2 regions of the Streptomyces sp. NPDC008317 genome follow, and region 1 is predicted to be linked to the other one. Evidence: riboswitches for the same ligand, from Rfam matches in the RefSeq annotation. Region 1 holds a riboswitch; the other holds the start of a gene.
What was found. A riboswitch is a leader RNA that binds a small molecule or an ion and turns the genes downstream of it on or off. The one in region 1 is predicted to bind cobalamin.
Positions count from the first base shown of each region.

Region 1 (7,522 bases):
AGTCCTGCACACGGGCATTATCACCGCCCGGCCCCCGGCGGGCGCGGATCGCCTCCCCGAGGGGTCCGATCGGCCGGATCGGCTTGATACTGACTGAGGCCGCCCGACCGCTCCGGCACCACAAAGCCGCCGTCAGTTCATCTTCCGTTCATCCGCTCTCCGTACGGTCGCCTCGCCACTGTCCGATCAAACGAATGCCTGGGTACATGGAACACATCACGCTCCTGATCGGAATCGTGATCGTCACCGCACTCGTGTTCGACTTCACGAACGGTTTCCACGACACCGCCAACGCGATGGCCACCACCATCTCGACCGGCGCACTCAAGCCAAAGACGGCGGTGGCCATGTCCGCCGTGCTCAACCTCGTCGGCGCCTTCCTCTCGGTGGAGGTCGCCAAGACCATCTCCGGCGGCATCATCGACGAGTCCTCCGGCATCAGACCGGAAGTGATCTTCGCCGGGCTCGTCGGCGCGATCGTCTGGAATCTGCTCACCTGGCTGGCCGGACTCCCGTCCAGTTCCTCGCACGCCCTGTTCGGCGGCCTCATCGGCGCCACCCTCGTCTCGGTCGGCACCCACGGTGTGCACGGCGAGGCGGTCGTCATGAAGGTGCTCATCCCGGCCGTCGCCGCGCCGATCGTGGCCGGTCTCGCCGCCACGCTCGCCACCCGGCTCACCTACCGGATCGGCCGCCACGCCGACCCCGAGGCCACCTCCAAGGGCTACCGGGCGGGCCAGATCGCCTCCGCGGGCCTGGTCTCGCTCGCGCACGGCACGAACGACGCGCAGAAGACGATGGGCGTCATCACGCTGGCGCTGATCACCGGCGGCGTCGTCGCCCCGCACGCCGACCCGCCGCTGTGGGTCATCGTCTCGGCGGGCAGCGCCATCGCGCTCGGTACGTACATCGGCGGCTGGCGGATCATCCGCACGATGGGCAAGGGCATCACCGACATCCAGCCGCAGCAGGGCTTCGCCGCCCAGACCGGCGCCGCGGCCACCATCCTCGCCTCCTCGCACCTCGGCTTCGCGCTGTCCACCACGCAGGTCTGCTCCGGCTCCGTGATGGGCGCGGGCCTCGGCCGCAAGGGCGCGGTGGTCCGCTGGAGCACCGCGGGCCGCATGGTCGCCGCGTGGGGGCTCACGCTGCCCGCCGCCGGCCTGGTCGCGGCCGGCGCCGCGCTGCTGGCCGACGAGGGCACCTGGGGCGTCACCGCCGTGGCGGTCCTCGGCCTGGCCGTGTGCGCGGTCATCCGTACGGCGTCGCGCCGCAAGCCGGTCACGCACGCCAACGTCAACGACCTGGACGGCGACCCGGCCGCCGGTCCGGACGCGGCGGTCGAGCCGCAGGGCGCGGTCACCGCGGCCATCGCGGCCGTCATCCCGCCGCCCGCCGGGACCGTCGCGCCCGGCGCCCCCTCCGACACCGTTCCCGGCGCACCCGCCACGGCCTGACCTGCCCCTCCCCCGCGCCTCCCCGCTCTACCTCAAGGACCCAGGGACCCCCTCATGAGCATCGACTGGCACGCGCTCGGCACGGTCTTCGGCGTCACCCTCGTGGCGACCGTGGGCCTGGTCGGCCTGTTCACCCTCGGCATCGTCGGCCTCACCAAGCACGGCTCCGCTCCGGCGTCCGACTCCGGCTCCGGCTCCGGCTCCCCCGCCGCAGCCGGGTCCGGCTCCGTTTCGCACGGGGGCGCCCTGCTCGCCCGGACCGGCGGCTACGCCTGCTTCGCCGTGTGCGCCGCGGCGGTCTCGTACGGCATCTATCTGATCGTGGCCTGAACTCACGGGTTTCGGCGGCGGATGTGGACCTCGCCACACTCCGTCTTCCCAGGTCAACGGTGAGTTGACCTGCCTGCGCGCACGTGGTGGACTGCGGAGGCCATGCGGCGGCAGGAGAGGAAGTCCGGTGCGAATCCGGCGCGGTCCCGCCACTGTCACCGGGGAGTGCACTCCCAACCCGTACGTCACGGCCGGAAATCCGGTTGGAAGGCCGGGAGTGCGTAGATCCGGGAGCCAGGAGACTCTCACCGCCGGTCACGTCGAACCAGGGCGCGGACCCTGAGTGAGGACCTCTGCCATGCCCGGCTGCGCTCGACTCGTCACGGACCACCGCACGCAGGTGCGCACAAGTACGCCACCCTGTCCGGCACTTCACCTGGACGGCGTGGACGCGGGCTGAACCGGTGCGTGCCGATCGCGTGTTCGCGTACGGCGCCGCACTCGGCTTTCTCGGCGATCTCGTCGCGGGCGACCCGCGTCGCGGCCATCCGGTCGCGGTGTTCGGGCGCGCGGCGGGCGCGTTGGAGCGCCGGATGTGGCGTGACGACCGGGGCAGTGGGGCGGTGTACGCCGTGCTGTGCGCCGGGGGCGCGGTGGGTGCCGCCGCGCTGGCCGACCGGGCCGTACGGTCCTCCGTCGCGCTCCGCGTCGCGCTGACCGCCGCCGCCACCTGGTCGGTGCTGGGCGGGACGTCACTGGCCCGTGAGGCGCGGGCCGTCGCCGCCGCGCTCGACGCCGGGGACATCGAGGCGGCGCGCGCCCGGCTGCCGCACCTGTGCGGACGCGACCCGCATTCCCTGGACGCGGCGGGGATCGCGCGCGCCGTGGTCGAGTCGGTCGCGGAGAACACCTCGGACGCGGTCGTCGGGGCCCTGGTGTGGGGCGCGTGGGGCGGGGTGCCGGGGCTGGTCGGCTTCCGCGCCGTCAACACGCTCGACGCGATGGTCGGTCACCGGTCGCCGCGCCACCTGCGGTTCGGCTGGGCCGCCGCGCGGCTGGACGACGTCGTCGGCTACCCCGGCGCCCGCCTCACCGCCGCGCTCGCCGTCCTCGCCGGGCCCTCGCCGCGTACCGCCCTGCGCGTCTGGCGCCGGGACGCCGCCGCGCACCCCAGCCCCAACGCGGGACCCGTGGAAGCCGCCTTCGCCGGCGCCCTGCGCCTGCGTCTCGGCGGCACCCTCTCCTACGCCGGCCGCACCGAACACCGCGCCGTCCTGGGCGCCGAACACCCGGCCCCGGCCCCGGCCGACATCGCGAGGGCCGTCCGGCTGTCGCGGCGGGTCTCGGCCGCCGCGGCGGCGCTCTCCGTCCTGACGGCGGCGATACGGGGCGGCTCGGCGCCGGGCCACGGCCGGCCGGGGGAACGGCCCTTCGGGGGACGTGCCGTCGGCGTGGGGGTACGTCCGCCGCGGCGGCGGGACGCACGAGGGTGGAGTCCGACGGTGTCGCGCCGGGCGCGGTCCCTCTCCGGCGCCGGGGGGACCTCGTGACGGCCCTCGGGGGCGGCCTGTTGGTCGCCGGGACGACCTCGGACGCGGGCAAGTCCGTGGTGACGGCGGGGATCTGCCGGTGGCTGGTGCGGCAGGGCATACGCGTGGCCCCCTTCAAGGGGCAGAACATGTCGCTGAACTCGTTCGTGACGCGGGAGGGCGCTGAGATCGGCCGGGCACAGGCGATGCAGGCGCAGGCCGCCCGCGTGGAGCCGTCGGCGCTGATGAATCCGGTGCTGCTCAAGCCGGGCGGCGACCGCAGCAGCCAGGTCGTGGTGCTGGGCAAGGCCGTGGGCGAACTGAGCGCGCGCGGCTACCACGGCGGACGGCAGGCCGATCTGCTGGGCACGGTCACCGGCTGCCTCGAAGAGCTGCGCGGCCGGTACGACGCGGTGATCTGCGAGGGCGCGGGCAGCCCGGCCGAGATCAATCTGCGCAGGACCGACATCGTGAACATGGGCGTGGCCCGCGCGGCCGGACTGCCGGTGGTCGTGGTAGGCGACATCGACCGCGGCGGCGTCTTCGCGTCCTTCTTCGGGACGACGGCGCTGCTCGCGCCCGAGGACCAGGCGCTGGTCGCGGGCTATCTGGTCAACAAATTCCGCGGTGACGTCTCGCTGCTCCGGCCGGGTCTGGACATGCTGCACAAGCTGACCGGCCGGCCGACGCTCGGCGTGCTGCCGTTCGCCCACGGCCTGGGCATCGACGAGGAGGACGGGCTGGGGGTCCCCCGGGGCGGAGTTCGGGGGAGCGTGTCGCCGCGCGCCGCCCATGAATCGGTGGTCGCGCCGCCGCACGGCGCGGAGTTGCTGCGGGTCGCGGTGGCCGCCGTACCGCTGATGTCGAACTTCACGGACGTGGACGCGCTCGCGGCGGAGCCGGGGGTGGTGGTGCGGTTCGTGGACCGGGCCGAGGAGTTGGCCGACGCCGACCTCGTGGTGCTGCCGGGCACGCGCGGCACCGTGCGGGCGCTGGAGTGGCTGCGTGAGCGCGGCCTGGCCGACGCCGTCGTACGGCGGGCCGCCGAGGGGCGTCCGGTGCTGGGTGTCTGCGGCGGTTTCCAGATGCTGGCCGACCGCATCGAGGACGACGTCGAGTCGCGGGCGGGCTCCGTCCCCGGTCTTGGCCTGCTGCCGGTCCGGGTGCGCTTCGCCGCCGCGAAGACGCTGGCCAGGCCGGTCGGGACGGCGTACGGGGAGCGCGTCGAGGGCTATGAGATCCACCACGGGGTGGCCGAAGTCCTGGGCGGTGACGAGGAGTTCCTCGACGGCTGCCGGGTCGGCGCGGTGTGGGGCACGCACTGGCACGGCTCGTTGGAGAGCGACGGTTTCCGCCGGGCGTTCCTGCGCCGGGTGGCCGCCGCCGCCGGACGGCGCTTCGTCCCGGCGCACGACACGTCCTTCGGGGCGCTGCGCGAGGCGCAGTTGGACCGGCTGGGCGATCTGATCGAGGAGCACGCGGACACCGGCGCGCTGCTGCGGCTGATCGAGCAGGGGCCGCCGCCCGACCTGCCGTTCGTGCCACCGGGCGCGCCGTGAAGGGCAACCGGGACGACGGCCGGGGCAACAGCCGGGACGACGGCCAGGACAACAGCCGGAGCAACGGCAGGAACGACGGCCGGGGCGGCACCCGTAAGGACTTCTCCGGGGCGGCCGGCCGGCCGCAGACCCACCCGTTCCCCCGCCGGGGAACGGGACGTGACGATGACGATGGGGCACACGTGAGCACCGTTCTGCTGCTGTCCACCGCCGACACCGACCTGTTGGCGGCCCGCGCCGCCGACTCGTCCGCCGTCTCCTACCGGATCGGCAACCCCTCCCGCGTCGATCCGGCGGCCGAACTGCCCGCGCTGCTGGACGGCGTGGACATCGCGGTGGTCCGGCTGCTCGGCGGCCGACGGGTCTGGGAGGAGGGGCTCGCGGCGCTCGCGGCCTCCGGGGTGCCGACGGTGCTGCTGGGCGGCGAGTCGGTGCCGGACGCGGAGCTGATGGCGCTGTCGTCGGTCCCCGCGGGTGTCGTCGCGGAGGCGCTGCGCTATCTGGTCGAGGGCGGCCCGGAGAATCTGACGGAGCTGGCCCGCTTCCTGTCCGACACGGTGCTGATGAGCGGCGAGGGCTTCGAGGCGCCGCGCCGGATGCCCGAGTACGGCGTGCACGGCGCGTACGCGTACGACGAGGCGCTGCCTACCGTCGCCGTCCTCTTCTACCGGGCGCACGAACTGTCGGGGAACACCGCGTTCGTGGACACGCTGTGCGCGGCGGTCGAGGCGAAGGGCGCCAACGCCCTTCCGGTGTACTGCGGTTCGCTGCGCAGCGCCGACGAGGGGCTGTACGCGCTGCTCGGGCGGGCCGACGCGATCGTGGCGACCGTGCTGGCGGCGGGCGGCACCGTCGCGTCCGAGGCGACGGCGGGCGGGGACGACGAGGCGTGGGACATCGGCGCGTTGGCGGACCTGGACGTGCCGGTGCTCCAGGGCCTGTGCCTGACCTCGTCGCGCGAGGCGTGGCTGGGGTCGGACGCGGCGCTGACGCCGATGGACGCGGCGATGCAGGTGGCGATACCCGAATTCGACGGGCGGCTGATCACCGTGCCGTTCTCGTTCAAGGAGACCGGCGAGGGCGACGTGCCGGTCTACGCGGCCGATCCGGAGCGGGCGGCGCGGGTCGCCGGTATCGCGGTCCGGCACGCGGCGCTGAAGTACAAGGCGAACGCCGACAAGCGGCTCGCGCTGGTCTTCACCGCCTACCCGACCAAGCACTCCCGGGTCGGCAACGCGGTCGGCCTCGACACCCCCGCCTCCGCCGTACGGCTGCTGGACGCGCTGCGCGAGGCGGGATACGTGACCGGTGAATACCCTTCCGGGGGCGACGAGTTGATCCACCGGCTGATCGCGGCTGGCGGTCACGACGTGGAGTGGCTGACGGAGGATCAGCTCTCGGCGGCGCCCGCGCGCGTGCCGCTGGCCGACTACGAGAAGTGGTTCGCGACGCTCGACGCCGACCTGCGGGCCGGGATGCTGGAGCACTGGGGCGAGCCGCCGGGCTCCCTCTACCTCGACGGCGACGACATCGTGCTGGCGTCCCTGCGGTTCGGCAATGTCGTCATCATGATCCAGCCGCCGCGCGGCTTCGGCGAGAACCCGATCGCGATCTACCACGACCCCGACATGCCGCCGTCCCACCACTACATGGCCGCGTACCGCTGGCTGGAGACGGCGACCGCCGAGGGCGGTTTCGGCGCCGACGCGATCGTGCACCTGGGCAAGCACGGCACGATGGAGTGGCTGCCCGGCAAGGGCCTCGGGCTGTCGGCGGGCTGCGCGCCGGACGCCGTCCTCGGCGAACTCCCCCTGGTCTACCCCTTCATCGTCAACGACCCCGGCGAGGGCACCCAGGCCAAGCGGCGCGGCCACGCCACCGTCGTGGACCACCTCGTGCCGCCGATGGCCCGCGCCGACACGTACGGCGACCTGGCGAAGCTGGAGCAACTCCTCGACGAGTACGCCCTGGTGAACGATCTCGACCCGGCCAAGGCCCCGGCGGTCCGCAGCCAGATCTGGACCCTGGTGCGCGCCGCCGAACTCCACCACGACCTGCACGTGGACGAGCAGCCGGAGGAGGACGACTTCAACGACTTCGTGCTGCATGTCGACGGCTGGCTCTGCGAGATCAAGGACGTGCAGATCAGGGACGGTCTGCACATCCTGGGCGGCGGCCCGGTCGGCGAGGCCAGGACCAATCTGGTCCTCGCCGTGCTGCGCTCCGCGCAGGTGTGGGGCGGGGTCGGCGGCGCGCTGCCGGGGCTGCGGGCCGCGCTCGCGCTCTCCTTCGGCCTGGTGGAGAAGACGCTGCTCGCCGAGCCCGGCGCCCGCGTGGAGCTGCCGTCCGCGCTCACCTCGCTCGCGGCCGGCCCCGCGCGGACCGCCTCCGACGCCGTCGACCTGCTGGAGCAGCTCGCGCGGCGGCTCGCGGAGGCGATGGAGGCCGCCGCCTGGCACCGTGACGCCGCCGCCGGGGTGGTCGCGCAGGTGCTGGGCGACCACGAAGTGCCGGACGCGGTACGGGTGTTGGAATTCGCCGCCCGCGAGGTCGTGCCGCGCCTGGCCCGTACGACCGACGAGATCGACCACATCCTGCGGGCGCTGCGCGGCGGTTACGTACCGGCCGGGCCTTCCGGGTCGCCGACCCGCGGCCTGGTCAACGTCCTGCCGACCGGCCGCAATTTCTACTCCGTCGACCCCAAGGC
Region 1 is NZ_JBIBFQ010000002.1:55,017-62,538, forward strand. It holds gene ACFY9V_RS05370 (class II aldolase/adducin family protein) at 1-10, opposite strand, end outside; gene ACFY9V_RS05375 (inorganic phosphate transporter) at 207-1,457, shown strand; gene ACFY9V_RS05380 (hypothetical protein) at 1,512-1,787, shown strand; cobalamin riboswitch at 1,903-2,032, shown strand; gene ACFY9V_RS05385 (cobalamin biosynthesis protein) at 2,192-3,277, shown strand; gene ACFY9V_RS05390 (cobyric acid synthase) at 3,274-4,815, shown strand; gene cobN (cobaltochelatase subunit CobN) at 4,998-7,522, shown strand, end outside.

Region 2 (7,522 bases), on a different contig from region 1:
TGCTGATCTACTTCCGGCGCGACATCGCCACCATCGTCAAGGCGTGGACCGCGTCGCTGTTCCACCCCGAGCGCCGCAAGGACCACGACGCGCGGATGGGCTGGTTCGTGATCGTCGGTACGGTCCCGATCGCCGTCCTGGGCGCGGCATTCCAGCACACCATCGAGAACGGCCTGCGCGACCTGCGGATCACCGGCACCGTCCTGATCCTGTTCGGACTCGTCCTGGCGGTCGCCGACCGCACCCGCGCCGTGCGCCGCCCCAAGCCGATCACCGAGCTGACCTTCCGGCACTCCCTCTGGTACGGCCTGGCGCAGTCGCTCGCCCTGATCCCCGGCGTCTCCCGCTCCGGCGGCACCATCAGCGCCGGACTGTTCCTCGGCTACAGCCGCGAGGCCGCCGCGCGCTACTCGTTCCTGCTGGCCATCCCCGCCGTGCTGGCCTCCGGCGGCCTGGAGCTGTTCAAGCTCGGCAGCGGCCCGGCGCCCGCCTGGGGCCCGACGATGCTGGCGACGGTCATCGCCTTCGCGGTCGGCTACGCGGCCATCGCCTGGTTCCTGAAGTACATCTCCCACCGCAGCTTCACGCCGTTCGTGATCTACCGGGTGCTGCTCGGCGTGGTCATCATCGCGCTGGTGGCGACGGGCGCGGTCGCGGCGGGCGCGGGCGCCACCTCCGGCTAGAGCGCGCACCGGGCCAGGACCGGGTCAGGGCTGGGTCAGGACCGGGCCAGGGCCGCGTCATGGCAGGGCCAGGACCGGTTCAGGGCCGGGGCCGCCGTCCGGAATGTGGTCCGACGTGACCGGAGCGTGGTCCGCGCTCTAGCCTGGCCGGTGCGACAGGTTCGCGTCCGTCAGCCAGGCGGTCGCGTCGCAAGAGGGAACCCGGTGCGAATCCGGGACTGCCCCGCAGCGGTGAGTGGGAACGACCGCCGTCATACGCACTGGGTCCGACGTACCGGACCTGGGAAGCGACGGTCAGTAGGTGTCCGCCTCAGGCGGACGTGCCCGCGAGTCCGAAGACCTGCCCGTCGCCCGTACGCGACCGTTCGCGTACGGATATCCCGGTGACCTCGTGGGCGGGTCGGCGTGCATATCGGACGGACCGGTGCCATTGCGGGGCACTGTGGGTCCGTCGGGTCTGTCACCTCCCTTTCGCGCTCGCGTCCCGTCGCCGGGAGGCCAGGAGTCATCTCGCGAAGGAGATTTCCGTGACAGCGAAGTCCGCAGCCGCGGCAGCACGGGCCACCGTGTACGGCTACCCCCGCCAGGGTGAGAACCGTGAACTGAAGAAGGCCGTCGAGGGCTACTGGAAGGGCCGCGTCACCGCCGACGCCCTCCGGCAGACCGCGGCGGACCTGCGCCGCTCGAACTGGCGGAAGCTGGCCGAGGCGGGCGTCCACGAGGTGCCGACCGGCGACTTCTCGTACTACGACCACATGCTGGACACCAGTGTCATGGTCGGCGCCGTCCCCCCGAGGCACCGGTCGGCCGTCACCGCGGACGCGCTCGACGGCTACTTCGCGATGGCCCGCGGCACGCAGGACGTGGCGCCGCTGGAGATGACCAAGTGGTTCGACACGAACTACCACTACCTGGTCCCCGAACTGGGCCCCGACACCGTCTTCACCGCCGACTCCGCCAAGCAGGTCGCCGAGTTCAAGGAAGCCGCCGCACTCGGCCACACCGCCCGGCCCGTCCTGGTCGGCCCGGTCACGTATCTGCTGCTCGCCAAGCCCGCCCCCGGCGTCGCCGCCGACTTCGAGCCGCTGACGCTGCTCGACCGGCTGCTGCCCGTCTACGCCGAAGTCCTCGCCGACCTGCGCGCCGCGGGCGCCACCTGGGCGCAGCTCGACGAGCCCGCGCTCGTCCAGGACCGCTCCCCGGCCGAACTGAACGCCGTCGCCCGCGCCTACCGCGACCTCGGCGGCCTCACCGACCGGCCGAAACTGCTGGTCGCCTCGTACTTCGACCGGCTCGGCGAGGCGCTGCCCGTCCTGGCCAAGGCCCCGGTCGAGGGCCTGGCGCTGGACTTCACCGACGCCGCCGCCGCGAATCTGGACGGCCTCGCCGCCGTCGGCGGACTGCCGGGCAAGCGGCTCGTCGCGGGCGTCGTCAACGGCCGCAACATCTGGATCAACGACTACGAGAAGTCGCTGGCCACCCTCGCCACCCTCCTCGGCTTCGCCGACCGCGTCGACGTGGCCGCGTCCTGCTCGCTGCTGCACGTCCCGCTCGACACCGCGCCCGAACGCGACATCGACCCCCGGATTCTGGGCTGGCTCGCCTTCGCCGCGCAGAAGACCACCGAGATCGTGACGCTCGCCAAGGGCCTGGCCGAGGGCACCGACACCATCGCCGCCGAGATCGCCGCCAACCGCGCCGCCCTCGCCTCCCGCGCCGCCTCCCCGATCACCCGCGACCCGGCCGTACGCGCCAGGAGCGCGGCCGTCACCGACGCCGACGGGCGCCGCTCCCAGCCGTACACCGAGCGCGCCGCCGCCCAGCGCGCCCGGCTCGGCCTGCCGCTGCTGCCGACCACCACCATCGGCTCGTTCCCGCAGACCGACGACCTGCGCGCCGCCCGCGCCGACCTGCGGGCCGGCCGGATCGACACCGCGGGGTACGAGGAGCGGATCAGGGCCGAGATCGGCGAGGTCGTCTCCTTCCAGGAGAGGACCGGCCTCGACGTGCTCGTGCACGGCGAACCCGAACGCAACGACATGGTGCAGTACTTCGCCGAGCAGCTCACCGGCTACCTCGCCACCCGGCACGGCTGGGTGCAGTCCTACGGCACCCGGTACGTGCGCCCGCCGGTCCTGGCCGGGGACATCTCCCGGCCGGAGCCGATGACGGTGCGCTGGACGTCGTACGCCCAGTCGCTCACCGACCGCCCGGTCAAGGGCATGCTCACCGGTCCCGTCACCATGCTGGCCTGGTCCTTCGTCCGCGACGACCAACCGCTCGGCGACACCGCGCGGCAGGTCGCGCTCGCCCTGCGCGACGAGGTCACCGACCTCGAGGCCGCGGGCACCTGCGTGATCCAGGTCGACGAGCCCGCGCTGCGCGAGACCCTGCCGCTGCGCGCCGCCGACCGGCCCGCGTACCTGGACTGGGCCACCGAGGCGTTCCGGCTCACCACCGGCGCCGTCGCTCCCGGCACCCAGATCCACACCCACATGTGCTACGCCGAGTTCGGCGACATCGTCCAGGCCATCGACGACCTCGACGCCGACGTCATCAGCCTGGAGGCCGCCCGCTCCCACATGCAGGTCGCCACCGAACTGGCCGCGCACGGCTACCCGCGCGAGGCGGGACCCGGCGTGTACGACATCCACTCGCCGCGGGTGCCCGACGCGGCGGAGGCGGCCTCGCTGCTGCGCGAGGGCCTGCTCGCCATCCCCGCCGAGCGGCTGTGGGTCAACCCCGACTGCGGCCTGAAGACCCGCGGCTGGCCCGAGACGAAGGCGTCGCTGGAGAATCTGGTGGCGGCGGCCCGTACGGTGCGCGCCGAGCTGTGAGGCTCCGGCCGACGGCCGCGTGACGCGGTCGCGACGGCAGGGAGGGACGCGCGGAGCCTTCGCCGTCTCTCCCGGCCGGGCGCGCCGCCGCCTGTCCCGGCTCGACGCGGTGTGCGTACGGCGCGTGCGGCGTATGCGACGCGTACGGCCCGTATGGCCCCTCCGGCCCGTATGGCGAGGCCCTCCCGGCTCCCCGCGCGCACGCCGGGCCTACAGTCATGTGCGGTGGTGGTTCGTCAGCGGGGGGAGTACGGCGATGCGCGGCGCGACATGGGGATGGCGGACCGTCCAGGGCCTGTACATGGCGGTCGTGGCCGTCCTGGCGGTGCTCGGCGCCGTCACCGGGACGAGCCTTCCTTACCTGCTGGCCGTGGCCGTGACCCTGCCCTTCGGGATCGCGGCACTGGTCCTCGTCTACGGCGGCTACGCGCTGCTCAAGGGGGTGGGCGGGCTGTGGGCGTCCACCACGAACGCCGACGGCGACGACGCCGCCTGGCTCAGCGCGGGCAGTGCGACGCTCAATGTCGTCCTCCTGATCGCCGCGGCCCTCGCCAACGTCCTGCTCCTCGAGTACCTGCGCCGCCGGAGCCCGCGCACCGCCCGGCGGTGAGGGCGCGGCGCGCGGGCCGGGGGAGCGCGGGAGCCGTCAGGAAGAGGGCGGGGCGCCCCACCAGGACCGGTGGAAGGGGTCGTCCGCGCCGATCGAGCCCCGCGGGACCGGGCGGCCGGTCGCGGCCGACTTGTAGAGGGCGGTGACGAATTCGGTGGTGCGGCGCGCGTCGGCCGCCGTGTGCTCGGGCGGCTCGCCCCGCCGCATCCGCGCGACCAGGTCCGCGAGCTGCGGCGCCTGGTGCGCGGGCACCTCGGCGCCGATGGTGTCCCAGCCGGGCGTGGACGGCGGCCGGTCGGGCGCGGGGGTGAACGTCCAGTGCTCGTTGCCGTACGCGTACAGGTGGCGCAGCTCCGTACTGGCCCGCGCGCAGTCGATCCGCAGATACGACTCCTGGCGCGCCGACACGACGCTGTTCACGATCGACGCCTGCGCGCCGGAGGCGAAGGCGACATGGGCGAGGGACACGTCCTCCGTCTCGATGTCCCGGTCGACCGTCGCGATCCGCGCGCTCACCTCCGCCCAGTCGGGCATCAGCCACAGCATCAGGTCCATGGCGTGGATGCCCTGCGTGACGGTGGCACCGCCCAGTTCGGTGGCGCGCCGACCGCGCCACGGGGCCGCGTAGTAATCCGCGCCCCGGTACCAGGTGGTCTGGCACAGCGCCAGCAGCGGCGGCCCGAGCACACCGTCGCGCAGCAGACCGCGTACGTGCGCGGCGCCCGACCCCGCCCGCCACTGGAAGACCGGCGCGCAGCAGCGGCCCGTCGCGCGCTCCGCGGCCAGAATCCGGTCGTGGTCGGCCAGCGAACCGCACAGCGGCTTCTCGCAGTAGACCCAGGCACCCGCCTCCAGCGCGGCCACCGTCAGATCGGTGTGGGTGAACGACGGGGAGCAGATCACCACCAGGTCGGGCCGTTCGACGGCCAGCAGTTCCAGCGGGTCGTCGTAACCGCGCGCGATGCCGTGCCGCGCCGCGAAGTCCCCGGCCCGCGCCGGGTCGGAGTCCGCGACCGCCACCAGGTCGAGCTGCCCGGACAGCGCCCGGATCGCGGGGACATGGGCGTCGTCGGCGATGCTGCCCGCGCCGATCAGCGCCGTACGGTACGGAAGGTCTCCGGCCGGCCGGGTCATACGGTGCCCCCCTGGGCCGTCATGCCGCGCGCGAGCCACCGCGCGGTCACCGCGATCGCCTCGGGCTCGTGCTCGGGGGAGTGGAAACCGTGGCCGGCGCCGGGCAGCGGGCGGAATTCCCAGTGCGGGACCGTCGCCGCGACGTCACGGGCGATGTCGAAGGAGACGCAGTCGTCGCGGTCCCCGTGCAGGACGAGGGCGGGCGGGCCGCCCGCGGTGTAGGCGTCGATCGGCCGGTGGGCGGCCAGCTCCGCGAACAGCACCCGGCCCAGGGCGAACCGGCCGCCGATCAGCAGCTCCCCGTGCTCGGCGAGGCCCTTCAGCGGACCCGGTCCGAAGTTCGCCAGCCCCCAGGGGAGTTCGGGTTCGAGGAAGGTCCGGCGCAGGTCGAGGACGGGATTCCACAGCACCAGGCGGGCCAGCCGCCCGCCCAGCCAGGGCATCGACAGGCCGGTGGACACGGCGCCGAAGCTCGCCGCCACCACCGCCAGCGGACCGGGCAACTCCCGCTCGGCGTAGGCCGCGACGGCCGCCAGGTCCAGCATCTCCCCGGCGATCGTCACACCTTGCGGAGCGCCGCCGCTCTCCCCGTGCCCGCGGAAGCTGAACCGCAGCGCGGTCAGGCCCTGTTCGGCCAGCCGCTGGGCGAGCCGCACGAACGCCCCGCCCTCGTCCAGATCCGCGGAGATTCCGTGGACCAGGAGCACCGTGCCCTCGGGGCCCGTTCCGGACCTGGTCCCTGGCCTGCTCCCGGCCCCTGTTCCGGCCCCTGTTCCGGACTCTGTTCCGGACTCTGTACCGGGGGCGCCGGACGCGGGGCGGTGCACGACGGCGTCCAGCTCGACGCCGTCGGATGCGACCACCCGCACCCGTTGTCCGTCCGTCACGGAAACTCCCTGTCTGCTCGATGTGTTGACGTCATCCCCACGGACCGACATTCGACGACTTGCGGCGGCTGGTACCGGCGCGCATCGGCGCGGACGGGCGGCACCCCTCCGGCCGCCCGTCCGCGCACCCGCGCGTCCTTACGGCGTCCAGCGGTACAGCAGCACCTTGTTGAACAGGTCGTCCTCGACCTGGACCAGATAGTCGCCGTTGGACCTGCGGGTCGCGGTGATGCCGTACGGCACGTCGACCCACCCCGTACGTTCCACGCCGCCGACGTTGGCGCCGGGCTGCCAGGTCCCGACCGGGCTGGCGTCGGCGGCCTTCCACACCCAGATCTGCCCGCGCGTCGCGATACCGGAGATGAAGATGTAGTCGCCCGCGAAGGCCAGACTCACCATCGTCACGATCGGGTTGGCGGCGGTGTCCCAGGGCAGCAGCAGCGTCCAGGCCGGGGTGCGGTTGCCGGTGCTCCACTTGTCGTAGCGCACCAGGACCTTGCCGCACTCCTTCCAGTGGGCGTTGTCGAAGACCTGGTCAGGGGTGTAGCCGACCATGTACATCACGTCGGTGGCCACGTCGTAGTGCAGACGGCGGACGACGCTGAACGGCGCGGGCAGCGCGATCGTCTCCCGGCTCGCGTACGTGTAGACCGGGTTGCCCTGCGCGTCGAAGCCCTGCAACGGGTAGCGGCGCAGGTCGCGGTCGCCGCCCTCCCAGATGTCGCCCCGGTCGTCGACGTACCAGACCCAGCAGTTGCCGGGGGAGTTGCTGCCGTCGCCCGGCTGGAAGAACTCCCCGGCCTCGAAGGCGCCGTTGCCGCTCAGGTCGCGCCAGATCCACTGACCCGAGGCGGGCTGGTTCGGCGGCCAGTTGGGGTCGTCGCCCGGATCGGCGCCCGACCAGTGCGCCTTGAAGATCGCCCCCGACGGCTTCGCGATCTCGCCCTGGAAGCGGTAGATGAGCAGGTGACCGCAGTACATGCCCGTCACGTACATGTACATCTGCCCGTTGAGCCGCTTCAGGAAGGGCGAGGTGGCGTGGTGGTGATGGCCGGGCAGGAACAGCCGTGCGTCCTGCGGGTAGTTGACCGAGTCGAGGGTGTAGCCGCGCCAGGTCGCGTCGGTGCCGGGCTGCCGCGCGTAGTTGATGGTGTAGTGATTCTGCTTGGTGTAGACCTCGACGCCGTCGGAGGCCGGGTCGAAGTCGGCGGAGTCCACGAAGGCGCTGCCCTGGAGCTGCCACACCACGGCCCCGGTCGCGGTGAACTTCCGCAGCCAGGTGCCGAATTCGTACATCGCGACATAGACGTTGCCCGCGGAGTCGCCGCCGACGCCGACGATGCCGAAGAACTTGTCCGCGGTGACCCGGCC
Region 2 is NZ_JBIBFQ010000003.1:631,027-638,548, reverse strand. It holds gene ACFY9V_RS12430 (undecaprenyl-diphosphate phosphatase) at 1-683, shown strand, start outside; cobalamin riboswitch at 824-1,046, shown strand; gene metE (5-methyltetrahydropteroyltriglutamate--homocysteine S-methyltransferase) at 1,211-3,520, shown strand; gene ACFY9V_RS12420 (hypothetical protein) at 3,777-4,130, shown strand; gene ACFY9V_RS12415 (Gfo/Idh/MocA family oxidoreductase) at 4,167-5,264, opposite strand; gene ACFY9V_RS12410 (alpha/beta fold hydrolase) at 5,261-6,151, opposite strand; gene ACFY9V_RS12405 (hypothetical protein) at 6,290-7,522, opposite strand, start outside.
Region 2: linked by a shared signal. The riboswitch ahead of metE (5-methyltetrahydropteroyltriglutamate--homocysteine S-methyltransferase) and the one ahead of ACFY9V_RS05385 (cobalamin biosynthesis protein) in region 1 are both predicted to bind cobalamin.